Regions from separate parts of the Pseudarthrobacter sp. RHLT3-21 genome, predicted to be linked through region 1. Evidence: riboswitches for the same ligand, from Rfam matches in the RefSeq annotation. Region 1 holds a riboswitch; the other holds the start of a gene.

Region 1 (7,377 bases):
CCTCGGAACCGGTCAGCAGGAGTTTAACGACCGGCTTGCCCTGGACCAGCAGGTCATCGTGCCCGGCCAGGGCTGCGACCGCCAGATGGGCCGGGTTCAGTGTTACGCCGGCTTTGACCAGCACCTCCCCCGCAGCCGCTTCCTCGCCGGCCTTCCTGATGTGCTGGCCGTTCCCGGGCTCGCCGGGGCGGGCGGTGCCGCCGGTCATCAGCAGCGGCAGGCCGTCGTCGTCCGTTCCAAGCACGGCACTTTCGCTGCGCAGAACCGCTTTGGCGCCGGGCGGAATCAGTCCGCCCGTGACAATGGGGCTGGCCTGGTGGGGTGCCAGCCGCTGGCCCGCCTCCGCAACAATCCACGGGCCGCTGCCGTTGACGGCCCAGCCGTCCATCGCAGACGACCCATAGTGCGGCATGTCGTGCAACGCGGTGATGTCGCTGGCCAGGACCCTGCCCAGGGCCTGGCCCAGGGGAACCCGTCCCGGCGGAATCGGCGTTGCGATGTCAAAAGCGGCTTTGCGCGCCTCGTCCCAGGTGTGGGCAAGGGGCTGTGCCGGGGCTGTCTGCTGCTCGGGGCTTTCGGGTTCGCCGGGGGCGGCGGTCACTGAACGGAAGTCATTCGACGGGGGTCCCGGCGGACTCGGCGTCATAGTCGGCAGCAAGGGTGCGGGCGCGGTCCATGGCCGCGGTCATGGCGGCGGCATTCGTGGTCTGTCCCGATCCCGCGGCCAGTCCGGCGGCGAAACCGGCAATAAAGGTGGTGAGCGGGGCGGCCGGGCGGACCACCGAGTGGGCTGCCACGCCGGCCAGCGACAGGATGGTGTTGACGTCGATCTGGACGTCTTCCAGCTCATACGCCTGGAGCAGGGCCCTGCACCACTCTTCCAGCGTCTCGTCCTGGCTTTTCACGCTCTGCCTCCCAAATCATCTGCGGCGGTGTTGCCCCGGAGCCCGCTCAGGGGATCCGGGCCGGCCACTCCTAGAGCGGCGGCATCGTCCCAGGTGTCCACGTCGGCCGTGGAGCCGGCGGGAACGGCGACAAGCTGCACGTCCAGACTAGCAAGGAGTGACCGCACCGAACCGTTGATTAAGCGTCCAGCGCTTTCCAGTTCCGCCACGGAACGTTGTAGCGCGGCTGTGCCATAAAAGCCGACCAGAGGCTGGCGGCGGCCATCCTCCGAGACCGCCACCGCGCCGTCCGATTCCGTGCCCTGTGGCACTCGTGCGGGGTCTCCCCCGGAGGCGGGTCCAGCGGAGGGGGGTCCTGCTGCACGCAACGCAGCCTTCAACGCCGATACCGCCTGCCCCACGTTGGGCATGTCGCAGGCCAGTACCAGTGTCAGCGGGGGACGGTTGCCGCCGGCAGTGGCGAGGGCTGCGAGCCCGGCTGCAATAGCGGCTGCGGGACCGCCAAACGGCGGTTCCTCGCGGCAGCGAAGAAACCCGGCCGGGACTTCCCCGGCGTCCGGACCAACCACGACGGCGGCCCGGGCTCCCCCGGCAGCGGCGGCGGAGCGGCGTAACAGGGAGTCGCCGTGGTACGTCAGACTCTGCTTGGGCACGCCATCGAGCCGCGACGAACGGCCGCCGGCGAGGATGACGGCATCGAAGTCGAGGGGGTCAGCGTCCACCCTCCCAGCTTAACCGTGCGGGCTGGAATTACCGTGCGGGCTGGAATTCAGGCGGCCTTTTCAGGCAGCAGGAACGGATCCCAGGCCGGCGTGGGCTTCTCAAGTTCCTTGATCTGCCAGATGGTGCCATGCGGCGGTTCCGGGACAAACCTGAGCTTCCAGCCCATTTCAGCCGGAGTGTGGTCGCCCTTGGTGTTGTTGCACCGGAGGCACGCGGCCGCCAGGTTCTCCCAGGAGTCGGCGCCGCCACGTGATTTGGGCTGCACATGGTCGATAGTGTGGGCAACTTTGCCGCAATACGCGCACCGGTGACCGTCCCGCCGAAGGACTCCGCGGCGGCTGACCGCGGTGCTCTGGTTGTATCTGGGGCGGATGTAGCGGTTCAGGAGAATCACGGACGGGCGGCCCAGGATGTCCTGCGGTCCCACCACGGGATCTTCGCCCTCGGCAATAACACTGGCCTTGCCCGTGAGCACAAGCACCAGCGCCCGGCGAAAGGTGACTACCGCCAGCGGTTCATATCCAGCATTCAGAACGAGAGTGCGCATGCACGTACCTCTTCGTGGCCGCACCCGTCAGGGGCACGAGGGCCGGCTGCCCCCGGCATATCCGGGCTATGGATCGACACCACAAGAGTAAACAAAGAATCCCGGAATCAACTAATCCCCGAAGTAACCGGGGTCACGTGTCGGGCCCGGGCACCCGTCCGGAGCAGTGCCGCGGCCCGGAGACAGCAAAGGACCCCCGCCGTGAGGCGAGGGTCCTTTGAAGACTGACTCTGGCGCTAGGACACGCGGATGAAGACCGGTCCTGAGCCAACGTTGGCGCTGAACACAACGGTCTGGTTGCCGTTGTAGCCGCCGTGCACTGCCTGGCCGTTACCGGCGTACACGGCAATGTGGGCCACGCCCGCGCCGCCGTCGGCGTAGTAGATCAGGTCGCCGGGCTGGGCCTCGGCGGCGCTCACGGTCTTACCCAGGGACAGGTAGCCGGCGGGCCAGCCGTGGTAGTTGATGCCCACGGCGGCCAGGGCGTTGGTCACCAGCATGGTGCAGTCCTGGCTGACGCCGAGCTGTGCGTAAGCAGCAGACAGGATGGCAGCACCCTTGCCGCTGGCAGCGACCGGAGCCGAAGGAGCAGCAGGAGTTGCTGACGCTACCTTGACGGTTGCCGCGGCCTTAGCCGGAGCTGGAGCTTCAACAACGGGCGCGGGAGCCTCAACCGGAGCCGGCGTGGTGGTCACGGCAGGCTTCTCGTAGGAGATGGCAATGGTGGACGCAGCCGAAATGATGGCCGGGGCGGAAACCTCAACCTCAAGGTTCGAAGCGGACGCACCTTCATGCTGGACTCCAGTGTCCGCCGCGTTCGCAGCGAGACCACTGGTCAGGACAAGGCCGGAAGCAGCAGCGATAACCGCAGCCTGACGGCCCATGCCACCGGCGTTGTCGCCGACAGCCTTGGCAATGACAGCCAGCGAGTTGGTCTTGGTGACCTCGGCGCGGTGCCGTGCAACAGTTGCACGTGTAGTCATTAATTTCTCTCTTTCGTTTTCCTCAGGACCGCGTGGGCAGCCCAAGGGCTTTGGACGCGCCGGCATCTTGGGGGTACGCCGGCACGCCCCGAACGGGGATTTAGCGAAGAGTTTCTGTCGAAGAAACGTGTTCCGGCAGCACTGGGCTGCAGGAACTACTGAAGTGCAGGACCTACGGGGCCATCGTGAAGAACGCGGAGGACCCCGTGGATGCCGCGGAGTGGAGCAGCGTGCCCTGTGACGGGTTCAGTGCGCTGATCATCATGCCGTTGCCGACGTAAATGCCGACGTGGGCGCCGCCATTCTGCATGACCAGGTCACCGGGAGCCGGTGTGGCGGTGGGCCGCATGGCGGTCCAGGCATTGGTGCGGGGAATGCTGATGCCGGCCTGGGCGTAGACCCACTGCGTGAAGCCTGAGCAGTCCCAGCCATTGGGAGTGGTGCCGCCCCAGAGGTAGGGGTGGCCGATACCGGTGTAGGCAAGTGCTGCCAGGCCCGAAGCGGCGGCGGAGGAGACAGTGTCAGCGAGCTTGGAGGCCGCGGCCTCGGTTGCGGCAGCACCCTGAGCCCCGGTTTCGGAGGCCGTGGACTGCGCACGGACCGTCTCAACCTTCGGTGCCGGCGTGGTCTTGATCACGGGGCGCTCGAAGGAAACGGTAGCCGTGGGCGCCGCAGTGACGGCAAGTGCCGTCTGCGCGGAACCGGACTCGGTGGAGGCGGATACGCCGGCGGTGGTGTCCGCGGCGTTGGCCGGAAGCCCCATGCTCAGGATCAGACCTGATGCAGCTGCGATAACAGCAGCCTGGCGACCTACGGTCCCGGCATTGGCACTGACCGCCTTGGACACGGAGCCCAAGGGGTTGGTGCGAACCGGTTGTGCGCGGTGACGCGCAGAATTATGGCGTGAAGACACGAAGGTAGCCTCTCCCAATGCCTGCGAGGTGAGCTGTCGGATTCGGATGGGAGTCACCCGGCCGCGCTGCTTCACAGTGGAAGCTTTGCGACTTAACCCCAAGGCCTTCAGAATCGAAGGCCAAAATTGGTTCCCCCGCCCCTGCCAGACGATGTCATGCGAACGGACCTTGAGCGGTGGCAGAGCTAGGCAATCCACTCAAGAACGTCAACTTCGGAAAAGTTGACGCGCTTTAGACGTTACAGGAGTTCCGAGCCAATGTCACATTCAGGTCACGGCACGTCGCTGCGATTCGATAGTTTGCCATCATTTGGGTCAGAGCCAGCCGGTGGGGTCAACCACTTCGCCATTGACCTGGACCTCGAAGTGGAGGTGGCAGCCCGTGGACGCGCCCGTGGTTCCGCTCAGGGCAACCACATCGCCGCGGCTGACCGTCTGGCCGACCTTGACGCTGGCGGAGGAGAGGTGGTTGTAGGTGGTTTCAAGGCCATTGCCGTGATCCACCACTACGCGGTTGCCGCCGCCGAACTGGTGCCAGCCAGCGAACGTCACAGTGCCGCTAGCGGCGGCCAGGACGGACGTCCCGCACTGTGCCACATAGTCCTGGCCGCGGTGGAAGTCTCCGGTGCCGCCGGTGATGGGGCTGACCCGGAATCCGAAGGGTGAGGCCGTAACCAGCTGGGCCAGCGGCGGGCCGAGGCTTCCGGCAGAGGCGGCGCGGGTTATGGATCCCGCGGACTGCGAGCTCAGCAGCTGCTTCAGCTTGCCGTCGGGGTCACCCTGGGTAACCACGGACGAGCGGCTGAAATCAATCTGGGCGGCGGCTTCGGCGGTAACTTCGGGCTGCGGAGCGGCGGAAACGGCCGACGCCGCCTGGCCGGGTTCCGGAGTGGCCATTACGGGGCCGGTCACAGGGACCGTCACGGTGAGCGCCAGGCCTGTTGCTGCCAAGGCGATGCCGGCCTTCTGGCCGAGGCCGCTGGCAGCGGCGAAATCGGTGATCTGCCGGAAGGGTCCCCGCCGGCGGCGTGCTTCCCGCTGCGGGTCGCGGGGCCTCTCCGCAGAGAAATCCTCGGCCGCTCTGGGCGCCGAAGCGGGGCCCACCGCGCGACGGCGGCCCCTGGAGTGTTGCATGGTCAAGAATGTTCCTCTCTGGGTAGCCTGCGAAGTTAGCTGTCGGATTCGGGTCAGAGAGTTCAAAGACCCGGTCCGCCGTGACAAGCACTTGGCGCAGAGATATCCCGTGAGGATCCTTCGCTGGAAGAGGCTTGCTGCTGACGGACTTCACCCCAAGGCAGTCTTGCGACTGCCGGTTGTGGTTCCCCCGCCTCTGCCAGTTGGTGACTCGTGCACCTGATCCGCTGGCAGAGCTCGGCTCCGGATCAGGTAACGCTTTTGTATCGACGCTGAGTTTCAACTATAGGTGATTAAGTTGGACAGTAACAATTCCGTTATCTTTGCGGAATCTGGAGCCACTGCGCTATAGCGCAGCCCCAGGCGGGGGACCGCCTGCCCGTCAGCTGACCGAAACGAAGACGTGCGATGCCACTTCAGGGGGCAGTTCAAGCGCCCCTTCAATTCCCGGAACCCGTACGGAAATGTACTCCCCCACGCGCTCCAGGGACACCGAAGCGCCGGGCCTGATTCCGCCTTCGTCCAGCTGGACCAGCAGCTCAGGTTCCACCTGGATGGGCTCGGCCAGCCGACTGACCGTCACGTTCGACGCCGGCCCGTAGCCCTGCATCGCATCAAGGAGATTAATCACAGCGGCGTCAGGCAACGCAGGCGCCGGCCCGCCCAGGGCGGCCAGCCCGGGGATGGGGTTGCCGTACGGGGACTCGGTGGGATGGTTGAGCAATTCGTAGATGCGCTGCTCAACGCGTTCGCTCATCACGTGCTCCCAGCGGCACGCTTCATCGTGGACGTAGGCCCAGTCCAGGCCAATCACATCCGCCAGGAGTCGTTCCGCCAGCCTGTGCTTGCGCATCACTTCCGTGGCGCGTTTCCGCCCGGCTTCGGTCAGCTCCAGGTGACGGTCTCCCGAGACCACCACCAGTCCGTCGCGTTCCATCCGGCCGATGGTTTGGGACACCGTGGGGCCGGAATGCCGCAGCCGTTCGGCGATGCGTGCGCGAAGAGCAACGATGTTCTCCTCTTCAAGCTCCAAAATGGTCCGAAGATACATCTCCGTAGTATCGATCAGATCCGTCATCCAGCTCAGCTCCTCGAGCGCAGTACCTTGCGTTGTCCCACCGTATCGCGTCCAGCAGCGGCGAGGTCCGGTAAAGAGCTTAGCCTATTTTGAATTTGTCCGGATAATCCCCGAACGGGGACAAACGGTCTCATTGGCCGGACTATGACGGCGCAGGTTCCCGCCCAATCGCGGGGTTCAGGCAGAATAAAGGAGGTCCTTATGCAGTCACTGCCGACTACCGGCCAACCCACCGCCCGGACGTGAGCCACGTCCATGCCGAAATTGGAGCCCCCGTGAGCGAAACCAGCATCACTATTCCTGCCGACCTCCTGCCAAAGGATGGACGGTTCGGCGCAGGCCCGTCCAAGGTCAGGCCGGAGCAGCTCGAAGCGCTCTCTGCGGCGTCCAAGACCATCCTGGGCACCTCCCACCGCCAGGCTCCCGTCAAGAACCTCGTAGGCTCCGTCCGTGAAGGCCTCAGCCAGTTCTTCCGCGCCCCCGAAGGCTACGAAGTGGTCCTCGGCGTGGGTGGCTCCACCGCTTTCTGGGACGTCGCCAGCTTCGGCCTGGTGGAGAAGAAGGCCCAGCACCTGTCCTTCGGCGAGTTCGGCTCCAAGTTCGCCTCAGCCACCAACAAGGCCCCGTTCCTGGACGCCTCCTCCATCATCAAGTCAGAGCCCGGCACGCACCCGGTATCGGCCGCCGAGGCAGGCGTGGATGTCTACGCCTGGCCGCAGAACGAAACCTCCACCGGTGTCGCGGCTCCGGTCAAGCGCGTTGCGGGCGCCGACGCCGGTTCCCTGGTCCTGGTGGACGCCACCTCCGCAGCCGGCGGCCTGGACGTGGACGTCTCCGAGGCCGACGTCTACTACTTCGCCCCGCAGAAGAACTTCGCGTCCGACGGCGGCCTGTGGCTGGGCCTCTTCTCCCCCGCCGCGCTGGAACGCGCCGCCCGGGTCAAAGCCAGCGGCCGCTGGATTCCGGATTTCCTGGACCTCCAGACCGCCATCGACAACTCCAAGCTGAACCAGACCTACAACACGCCCTCGCTCTCCACGCTGGTGACCCTCGACGCGCAGGTGCAGTGGCTGAACGCCAACGGCGGCCTGGAC
Region 2 (7,377 bases), on a different contig from region 1:
GAAGCCATCAAGTTCCTTTTCAAGCGCGGCGCCTCCGACGTCACGTGCATTTGCCTCCTGGCCGCGCCGGAAGGCCTGGCCAAGCTCGAAGAGGAGCTTGCCGAGGCCAATGTGACCATCGTGCTGGCCTCCATTGACGAACGGCTCGACGAGAAGTCCTACATCGTTCCCGGGCTGGGCGACGCCGGCGACCGCCTGTACGGCATCGCCGGCTAGTACGGGGCTGTTCCAGGACTTAGGTCTTCCGCTTTCCCGCCGCCGCCGTTAGCCTGTGGCGAATGGACTGGAAACTTGAACTCGTTTTTGTGCCCGTATCCGACGTGGACCGCGCCAAGGATTTCTACGTCAACAAAGTTGGATTCAACCCGGATTTCGACGAGCGGCCCATGGATGGCATCCGCTTCGTCCAACTGACCCCGCCGGGATCCGCCTGCTCCATTTGTATTGGCGAGGGCCTCAATGACGCCCCTCCGGGTACGGCCCCAAGCCTGCAGATGGTGGTCAGCGACATCCAGGCCGCCCACGACCACCTCAAGGGCAACGGTGTGGAGGTGAGTGACATTGACGTGCAGGACTGGGGGCACTTCGTCTATTTCGCCGATCCCGACGGCAACAAGTGGGCGGTGCAGTACATCCCGGGCCGTGACGCCTAGGCCCGTGACACCTAAGGTCGCGACGCCTAAGGCAAGATAGGCAGCATGAACATCCCCACACCTGCCGCCACGCGAACACCTGCCGCGACGCGAACGCTGACCTGCCGGGCCGTCCTTTTCGACATGGACGGCACGCTGGTGGACTCCACGGCAGTTGTCGAAGAGGTATGGGGAGAATTCGCTGCCCGGTACGGTCTGGACATCGACGAAATCCTGCGCACTTCGCACGGCATCCAGGCCGCCGACACCGTGCGCCGGTTCGCGCCGGCCGGAGCCGACGTCGCGGCGCTCACCGCGGAACTCGGCGCCATGGAAAGGGCGCGGACTGCCGGTATCGTCGCGTTGCCGGGGGCTGCCGAGCTGCTCCGCAGCCTCCCGGCCGAGGCAGTGGCGCTGGTGACCTCAGCGGACAGGACCCTGGCGGACATCCGCATGGACGCCGCGGGACTGGCCATGCCGGCCACGGCCGTGACAGCGGAACTGGTCACACGGGGCAAACCGCACCCGGAAGGGTATCTGAAGGCAGCCGCGCTGCTGGGCGTGAAGCCGGAGGATGCCGTGGTGTTCGAAGATGCGCCCGCAGGGATCGCAGCAGGTGTTGCCGCGGGGATCCGGACGGTGGCCGTGGGTCCCAATACGGGCGAATTGCCGGCCGGCGTGCTCCACATCCCGGACTACAGTGCCGTGACCGCCTCTGTGGCCGGGGGACAGCCGGTTATTTCTTTCCGGCTTTGAGGTCGGCGACCACCTTCGTGATCCGCCGGGCCCGGGTTTCGTCCGTCTTGGCATCGCCGATTGGCTCCACGTACCGGCGCTGGGCGCTGTAGTTCAGCGCGGCATAGAACGCCTGCGCTTCGGGTTCGGCGGCCAGGGCTGCGGCCAGATCGTCGGGGACCTCGATGATGCGCGGCTGGGTGTCCAGTTCCACGTCCACCTCGACGGTGTCGCCAGCGGCAACTCCGGTGAATTCCCGGTTGGCGGTGCTCACCCCAATCAGGTTCTGTCCGCCCATGACCGCGATGCTGCTCCGGTAGCTCTTGCCGTTGATGGTCACCACAACCGGCGGACGCTTGCCTGCGTCGAGCGCCGAGATGACCACCTCCGGAACCTCGATGCCCGCCTTGTTGCCGCTGCCCAGGATGGTGGTGGTGAATTTCATGGCCCAAGTATGGCCTGGAGCCGCTGGGCAGGAAACCCCTGACCGCCGAACCCCTGACCGCCACGCCGGGAAGCCCCGGCGCGGGGAGTCGGCGCGGGGGAGTCGGCTTAGTACCATTTGTGCGACAGGTGGAAGTTCAACGCGCCGCACGGTGACTGGTAGCGCTCCTGAATGTAGTTCAGGCCCCAGTTGATCTGCGTGCGGTAGTTGGTGAGGTAGTCCGCGCCGGCGCTCGCCATCTTCTCAGCGGGCAGCGACTGGACGATGCCGTACGCGCCGCTGCTGGCGTTGGTGGCCGTGGTGGTCCATTCGGATTCCTTGGTCCACAGCGTCTGCAGGCACTGCATCTGGTCAGCGGACCAGCCGTAGGTCGCCAGCTGGCCGGCTGCATAGGCTTGTGCCCCTGCCGGGTCATCGACGGCCACAACAGGGGCAGGAGCGGGCTCGGGAGCAGGAGCCGGAGCGGCCTCTGGGGCCGGGGCAGGTGCCGGGTCGGCAGCCTGGGGTGCGACGTTCATCTCGGCCGGTGCAGCTTCCGGGGCGGCCGGCGGCTGGAGCTGGGCTGCTTCGAAGCTCAGCTTCGACTGGGCGCCGGTTTCTTCGGCGGCCTGGTCCGCGCTGGCCGCAAGCGATGCAGACTCGGAAGCGTGTCCAGCGGCGCTGACTCCGATCAGCAGGGCGCACGCCGTGGCGAACACCGCGGCGCGCTGGCCCACGGAGGGAATCCGGGCAACCTTGGACAGGGGGGACATTGCTGCACCGAAGCGGGTCTGCTTGCGGTGGCTGTCGGACTTTGGATCGCCCTGCGGGCGCGTTTGTACCTTGGATTCAGACATGATGGATCGCCTCTCACACCTGCGGAGTTAGCTGTCGGGTTCGGATGAGGGCATCCGGCCACACGGCACAATCACGTGTTGGCTTAACCCCAAAGGGCACTTGGTGCCCGGGACGGTGGGTCCCCCGCCTCTGCCTCTGAAAACGGAATCCGGGAAGCGGCAGAGCTTGGCGTCATCCGGATATGCGGCCCGAACGGGATCCGCACCCGTTCGACGCTACAGGAGCTGGAAGCTTAAGTCACATTTTGGTAACAGGAATCACGACGACGGCGTGTCGCCTTGCTGCGCCCGGGCGTCGGCTGGTCGCGCCATGGCGCCGGCAGGGAGGAGCAAGGCGAACTCTGTCCGCCCGGCCCGCGATGTCACTTTCACGCTCCCGCCGTGGGCTTCCATGATGGACTGGACAATGGACAGGCCCAGGCCACTGGTGCCCTCCGACGCCCCGGCGCCCGAGGCCGTGCCCTTGCGGGCCGCGTCTGCGCGGGCAAACCGGGAGAAAACATGGTCCACGAACTCCGCAGGGATGCCTCCGCCGTCTTCCGTTACCGTCACCGCCGCGCTGCCATCGGAAGACCTCATCACAGCGGTGACCACCGTGGTCCCGGGCGGCGTGTGCTTGCGCGCATTGGAGAGCAGGTTGACCAGCACCTGACGCAGTTGGGACGCATCCCCGGTGACGGCGAGCGGCTCGTCAGGCAGTTTGAGGCGCCAGTGGTGGTCCGGGGCGATGACTTTCTCGTCGCTGACGGTTTCGATCACAAGCTGTGTGAGGTCCACTTCGCTGAGTTTCAGGGGCCGCCCCTCATCGAGCCGGGCCAGCAGGAGCAGGTCCTCCACCAGGGTGGTCATGCGTTCGGACTGGCTCTGTACGCGGGCCAGGGATTTCCGGCCGTCCGGCGTGAAGTCCTCGGTCATCCGCATCAGCTCCGTGTACCCGCGGATGGCGGTCAGCGGGGTGCGCAGTTCATGGGACGCGTCCGCAACGAACTGCCTCACCTTGGTCTCGCTCCGCTGCCGCGCTTCGAGTGCACTGGCGACGTTATCAAGCCTCAGATTGAGGGCGTGTCCTACGCTGCCCACTTCGGTTCCGGGGTTGGAGTTCGACGGCGGGACGCGCACCGCGAGTGCCACCTCGCCCGCATCCAGCGGGAGCCGGGCCACCCGGGTTGCAACCTCGGAAAGCTGCTCCAACGGCTTCATGGTGCGCCGGATGAGCACGGTTCCTGCCAGCCCGATCAGCACCAGGCCGCCAAGGGAAACGAACACAAAAGTCCAGACCAGCGACGCCAGCGTGCTCTCCTTGGCCGCGAGCGGAAGTCCCGTGACGAGGACATCGCCGTAGCCGGTTTCCACGGCCACAATCCGGTAATCCCCGTTGGACAGCGAGCGGTCCACGGGAATGCCGTTCTGCGTCAGGGCCAGCAGGGTTTGCTTGTCTTCGGCATCGAGGGCCAGGCGTGTGGTGTCCGAGTCCAGGAAGCCGCCACTGTTGATCTGGCCTTTCAGGATCCGTGCATTCAGCGTTCCGACACTCTGCCCGCGGGAGTCGAGCGGGTCCGGCCTGCCGTTGAATCCGCCCAGGGGCGGGCGGCCCGGATCGTTCGAGCGTTTGGCGGCCTGGCTCAGCTGGTCATCCAGCTGGCCGGTGAGAAAGGAATCCATCGACGCATAGCTGAACAGGCCAACGGCGCCGCAGATGGCCACCAGCAACGTCATGGCCAACAGGATCAGGCGGGTGCGCAGATGCCACGTGTCAGGCTTCCGCCAGCTGCGCACGTAGAGCGGATTGGCGGGCCGTCGGGCGGACATGGAGCTGCTACTCGGCCGGCTTGATGACGTAGCCGGCGCCCCGCACGGTATGGATCATGGGCGGGTGCACTGCATCCACTTTCTTCCGCAGGTAGGAGATGTAGAGCTCCACGATGTTGGCCTGGCCGCCGAAGTCATATTTCCAGACGCGGTCCAGGATCTGGGCCTTGCTGATCACGCGTTTGGGGTTCTCCATGAGGTACCGGAGCAGCTCGAACTGGGTGGTTGTGAGCTGGAGGTCATCGCCCGCACGGGTCACTTCGCGGGTGTCGATGTTGAGCACCAGATCGCCCACCACCAGTTCGGCAGTGGTCGTCGCGGCAACGCCGGACCGCTGAACCAGGCGGTGCAGCCGCAGCAGGACCTCCTCCATGCTGAAGGGCTTGGTCACATAATCGTCCCCGCCGGCCGCCAGGCCCACGATCCTGTCCTGGACGGCGTCCTTGGCGGTCAGGAAAAGCGCGGGTACCTCCGGCGTGAAGGCGCGGATCCTGCCCAGCAGCTCAACGCCGTCGAACCCTGGCAGCATCACGTCCAGCACCAGGACGTCCGGGCGGAACTCCTTGGCAAGCTTGACGGCCTCCGGGCCATCCGAAGCCACGGCAACGGACCATCCGGCCATGCGCAGCCCCATGCTCATGAGTTCGGAAAGGCTGAGTTCGTCGTCAACCACCAGGGCGCGGATGGGGGAGCCGTCCGGGTGGGTCAGTTGCGGAAGGTTGTTGGTCATGGAGTGCGAAGTGGCCATGGGACAACTCTCCGATCATTCGGTTAGCCCGCGCTATGGGGTTCCTGTGTGCACGCTGTGAATCCCAGCCTAGCGAGCTGAGTGGGGGGAGATGGGTGCCGATAATGCGCGGGCCGGAGCCGTTTCCGCTGGACAGGCGGCAAAAGGCAACAAGCAATTTCGGCAAGCCATGCCAGGGTGAATTTCAAGGGCTCAGTATTGCGAAAAGGCGAAGATTGTTCGCCGTCAGCGCCTATTTGCACACCCTTGGGGGACAGCAGCTCCCGTTTTGCCGCCATTTCAGAATGGTGATCTGTAACACAAAACCGCATTCTGTCTCAGTATGCGGAACAAGGCACCCATTGTTACTTGCAAGTTTCCATTGTTACGTTGCACACTTTGAATTGTGAACAAGAACTCAACAGCACCTGCAGCCGCAGAATATTGGCCCAGCACATCCGCTGCTGCGGACATGCGCTGTTGCCGAATGCACGCCTGACCTTCAGACCCCACGAAGTTCCTAGGCATTCCCCCAGCCCAGCGTCGGGCGCCCTCCCCAGATCTCATTGCGGGGACAATCAGCATTCGAGCCGCGATGACGGCCATTCACATTGAGGTAAGCATTCATGTCAGTTGCATCCGGATACGTCCACATCTCCGTCCGTAACGCAGGCAAGGCAGGCCAGGCTTCCGGCCTTCGGCAGGGGTTCGGTGCCCGACCGGCGTTCGCCCCGGCTGCCCCCGGCGCCAGCTTTCCTGCCCCCGGCTACGCACCCCAGGGCTACAACCCCAATTCCTACGGCCAGCTCCGCGCTGTCCAGCCTGCCGAAGCCGCCCCGCTGACCGCGCCTACTCCAGTTGTCGCGGGGCCAAACGCCGTTCGGCCCGTCGCCAACGACACCGTGGCCCGGGGATTTGTCCTCTACATGGGCATCGACGAGGAAACCGCAGCGGCTGCCGGAACCTCCATTGCCAAACTTGCCCAGGAAATCCGCGCTTACGCACAGTCACTCGTGACCGGTGCCGAAAGCTACGCGGCCGTGGCCGTGGCCCCGGCCGGCACTCCCGGTTCCGCGCTCGACGTCGTCCGTTCCACCTTTGGCGACCCCACCGTGAACGCACAGAAGCGTAGCGAGACTGCGCGGCTGCAGCAGCCCCAGGATCCGCGCCCGTCCGGCGTCCTGATCGACCTTGCCCGCCGCGAAGTCCACCTTGACGGCGAATCCCTGAACCTGACCTTCAAGGAATTCGAACTCCTGAACTACCTGGTGGAAAACGGCACCCGCACGGTTGGCCGCGATGAATTGCTCGAGGGCCTGTGGCGCAACGCCGAGGAAGTCCCCAACGAGCGCACCATCGACGTCCACATCCGCCGCCTCCGCTCCAAGCTGGGCCGCCTCGCCAACACCGTCCGCACCGTCCGCGGCCAGGGCTACCGCTTCTACGAGCACCCCGAAGTTATTGTCTGGGCCGCTCCGGAATACTCGATCTAGTCCTTCAGCGACGCACCAAAGCGGCCGTACCCATCGGGGCGGCCGCTTTCGCTTTCGCGGCACGATCCCTCTGCGCCTGCGCTCGTACCTCGCGCAACAACGGCGCTTTCGGGATGTCCCGCTTCGCTGCAGTGCCCTCTCTACGCGAAATGCCGCTTTCGTGCGTCCGGGCCAGCGAGTGTTGGCCTCCGCGGCTATTGTTCGACGGCGCGGTGGCCCAGGTTTGTCACGGGGAGCATGCTTTTGGCTTACCCAACGCAGGTCCGGCCCGTCATCCCGCGGGTGGGCACTCTTGGTGCGGCTAAAAGCGCGCTTGGCGTGACACGGGTGCCTCCAAAAAGCGCGCTGGGCGTGACGGGCGGTGCCGTGGGTCCTACGGGTCTAGGCTTGGGGGATGAGCGACCACCACATCAAACGCCTGGTGATCATGCGGCACGCCAAGGCCGACTGGCCCGGCGGCGTGGCGGATCATGAGCGGCCGCTGGAGGAACGCGGGCACCGCGAGGCGCCCCTGGCTGGCAAGTGGCTGGTCAAGCACGGCATCCTCCCGGACTTCATCCTGTGTTCCAGTGCGCTGCGCACCCGCCAGACCTGCACCTGGGTGTGCTCCGAGTTGGGGGATAAGGCCCCGACGCCGAAACTTGAGGACGGCCTCTACGCCGCCTCTGCACTGCGGATGCTCGCCGTGGTCAACCATGTG

The links. Region 1 has a riboswitch for cyclic di-AMP ahead of AC50YA_RS08550 (M23 family metallopeptidase). Riboswitches for the same ligand answer to the same signal wherever they lie in the genome.
Region 2: it holds a riboswitch for cyclic di-AMP, as region 1 does, so the genes downstream of both, AC50YA_RS11940 (aggregation-promoting factor C-terminal-like domain-containing protein) here and AC50YA_RS08550 (M23 family metallopeptidase) in region 1, are expected to answer to the same signal.

The regions. Positions count from the first base shown of each region.
Region 1 is NZ_JBWZCI010000006.1:24,530-31,906, reverse strand. Features, by position in the region: gene AC50YA_RS08580 (molybdopterin molybdotransferase MoeA) at 1-646, opposite strand, end outside; gene AC50YA_RS08575 (DUF6457 domain-containing protein) at 612-905, opposite strand; gene mobA (molybdenum cofactor guanylyltransferase) at 902-1,627, opposite strand; gene AC50YA_RS08565 (HNH endonuclease) at 1,675-2,175, opposite strand; gene AC50YA_RS08560 (NlpC/P60 family protein) at 2,412-3,158, opposite strand; gene AC50YA_RS08555 (C40 family peptidase) at 3,331-4,005, opposite strand; cyclic di-AMP (ydaO/yuaA leader) riboswitch at 4,076-4,238, opposite strand; gene AC50YA_RS08550 (M23 family metallopeptidase) at 4,387-5,205, opposite strand; cyclic di-AMP (ydaO/yuaA leader) riboswitch at 5,215-5,433, opposite strand; gene AC50YA_RS08545 (iron-dependent transcriptional repressor DtxR) at 5,588-6,283, opposite strand; gene serC (phosphoserine transaminase) at 6,559-7,377, shown strand, end outside.
Region 2 is NZ_JBWZCI010000009.1:79,507-86,883, reverse strand. Features, by position in the region: gene upp (uracil phosphoribosyltransferase) at 1-216, shown strand, start outside; gene AC50YA_RS11955 (VOC family protein) at 279-653, shown strand; gene AC50YA_RS11950 (HAD-IA family hydrolase) at 699-1,388, shown strand; gene AC50YA_RS11945 (DUF1905 domain-containing protein) at 1,369-1,812, opposite strand; gene AC50YA_RS11940 (aggregation-promoting factor C-terminal-like domain-containing protein) at 1,920-2,648, opposite strand; cyclic di-AMP (ydaO/yuaA leader) riboswitch at 2,654-2,806, opposite strand; gene AC50YA_RS11935 (sensor histidine kinase) at 2,907-4,457, opposite strand; gene AC50YA_RS11930 (response regulator transcription factor) at 4,465-5,205, opposite strand; gene AC50YA_RS11925 (winged helix-turn-helix domain-containing protein) at 5,811-6,677, shown strand; gene AC50YA_RS11920 (SixA phosphatase family protein) at 7,072-7,377, shown strand, end outside.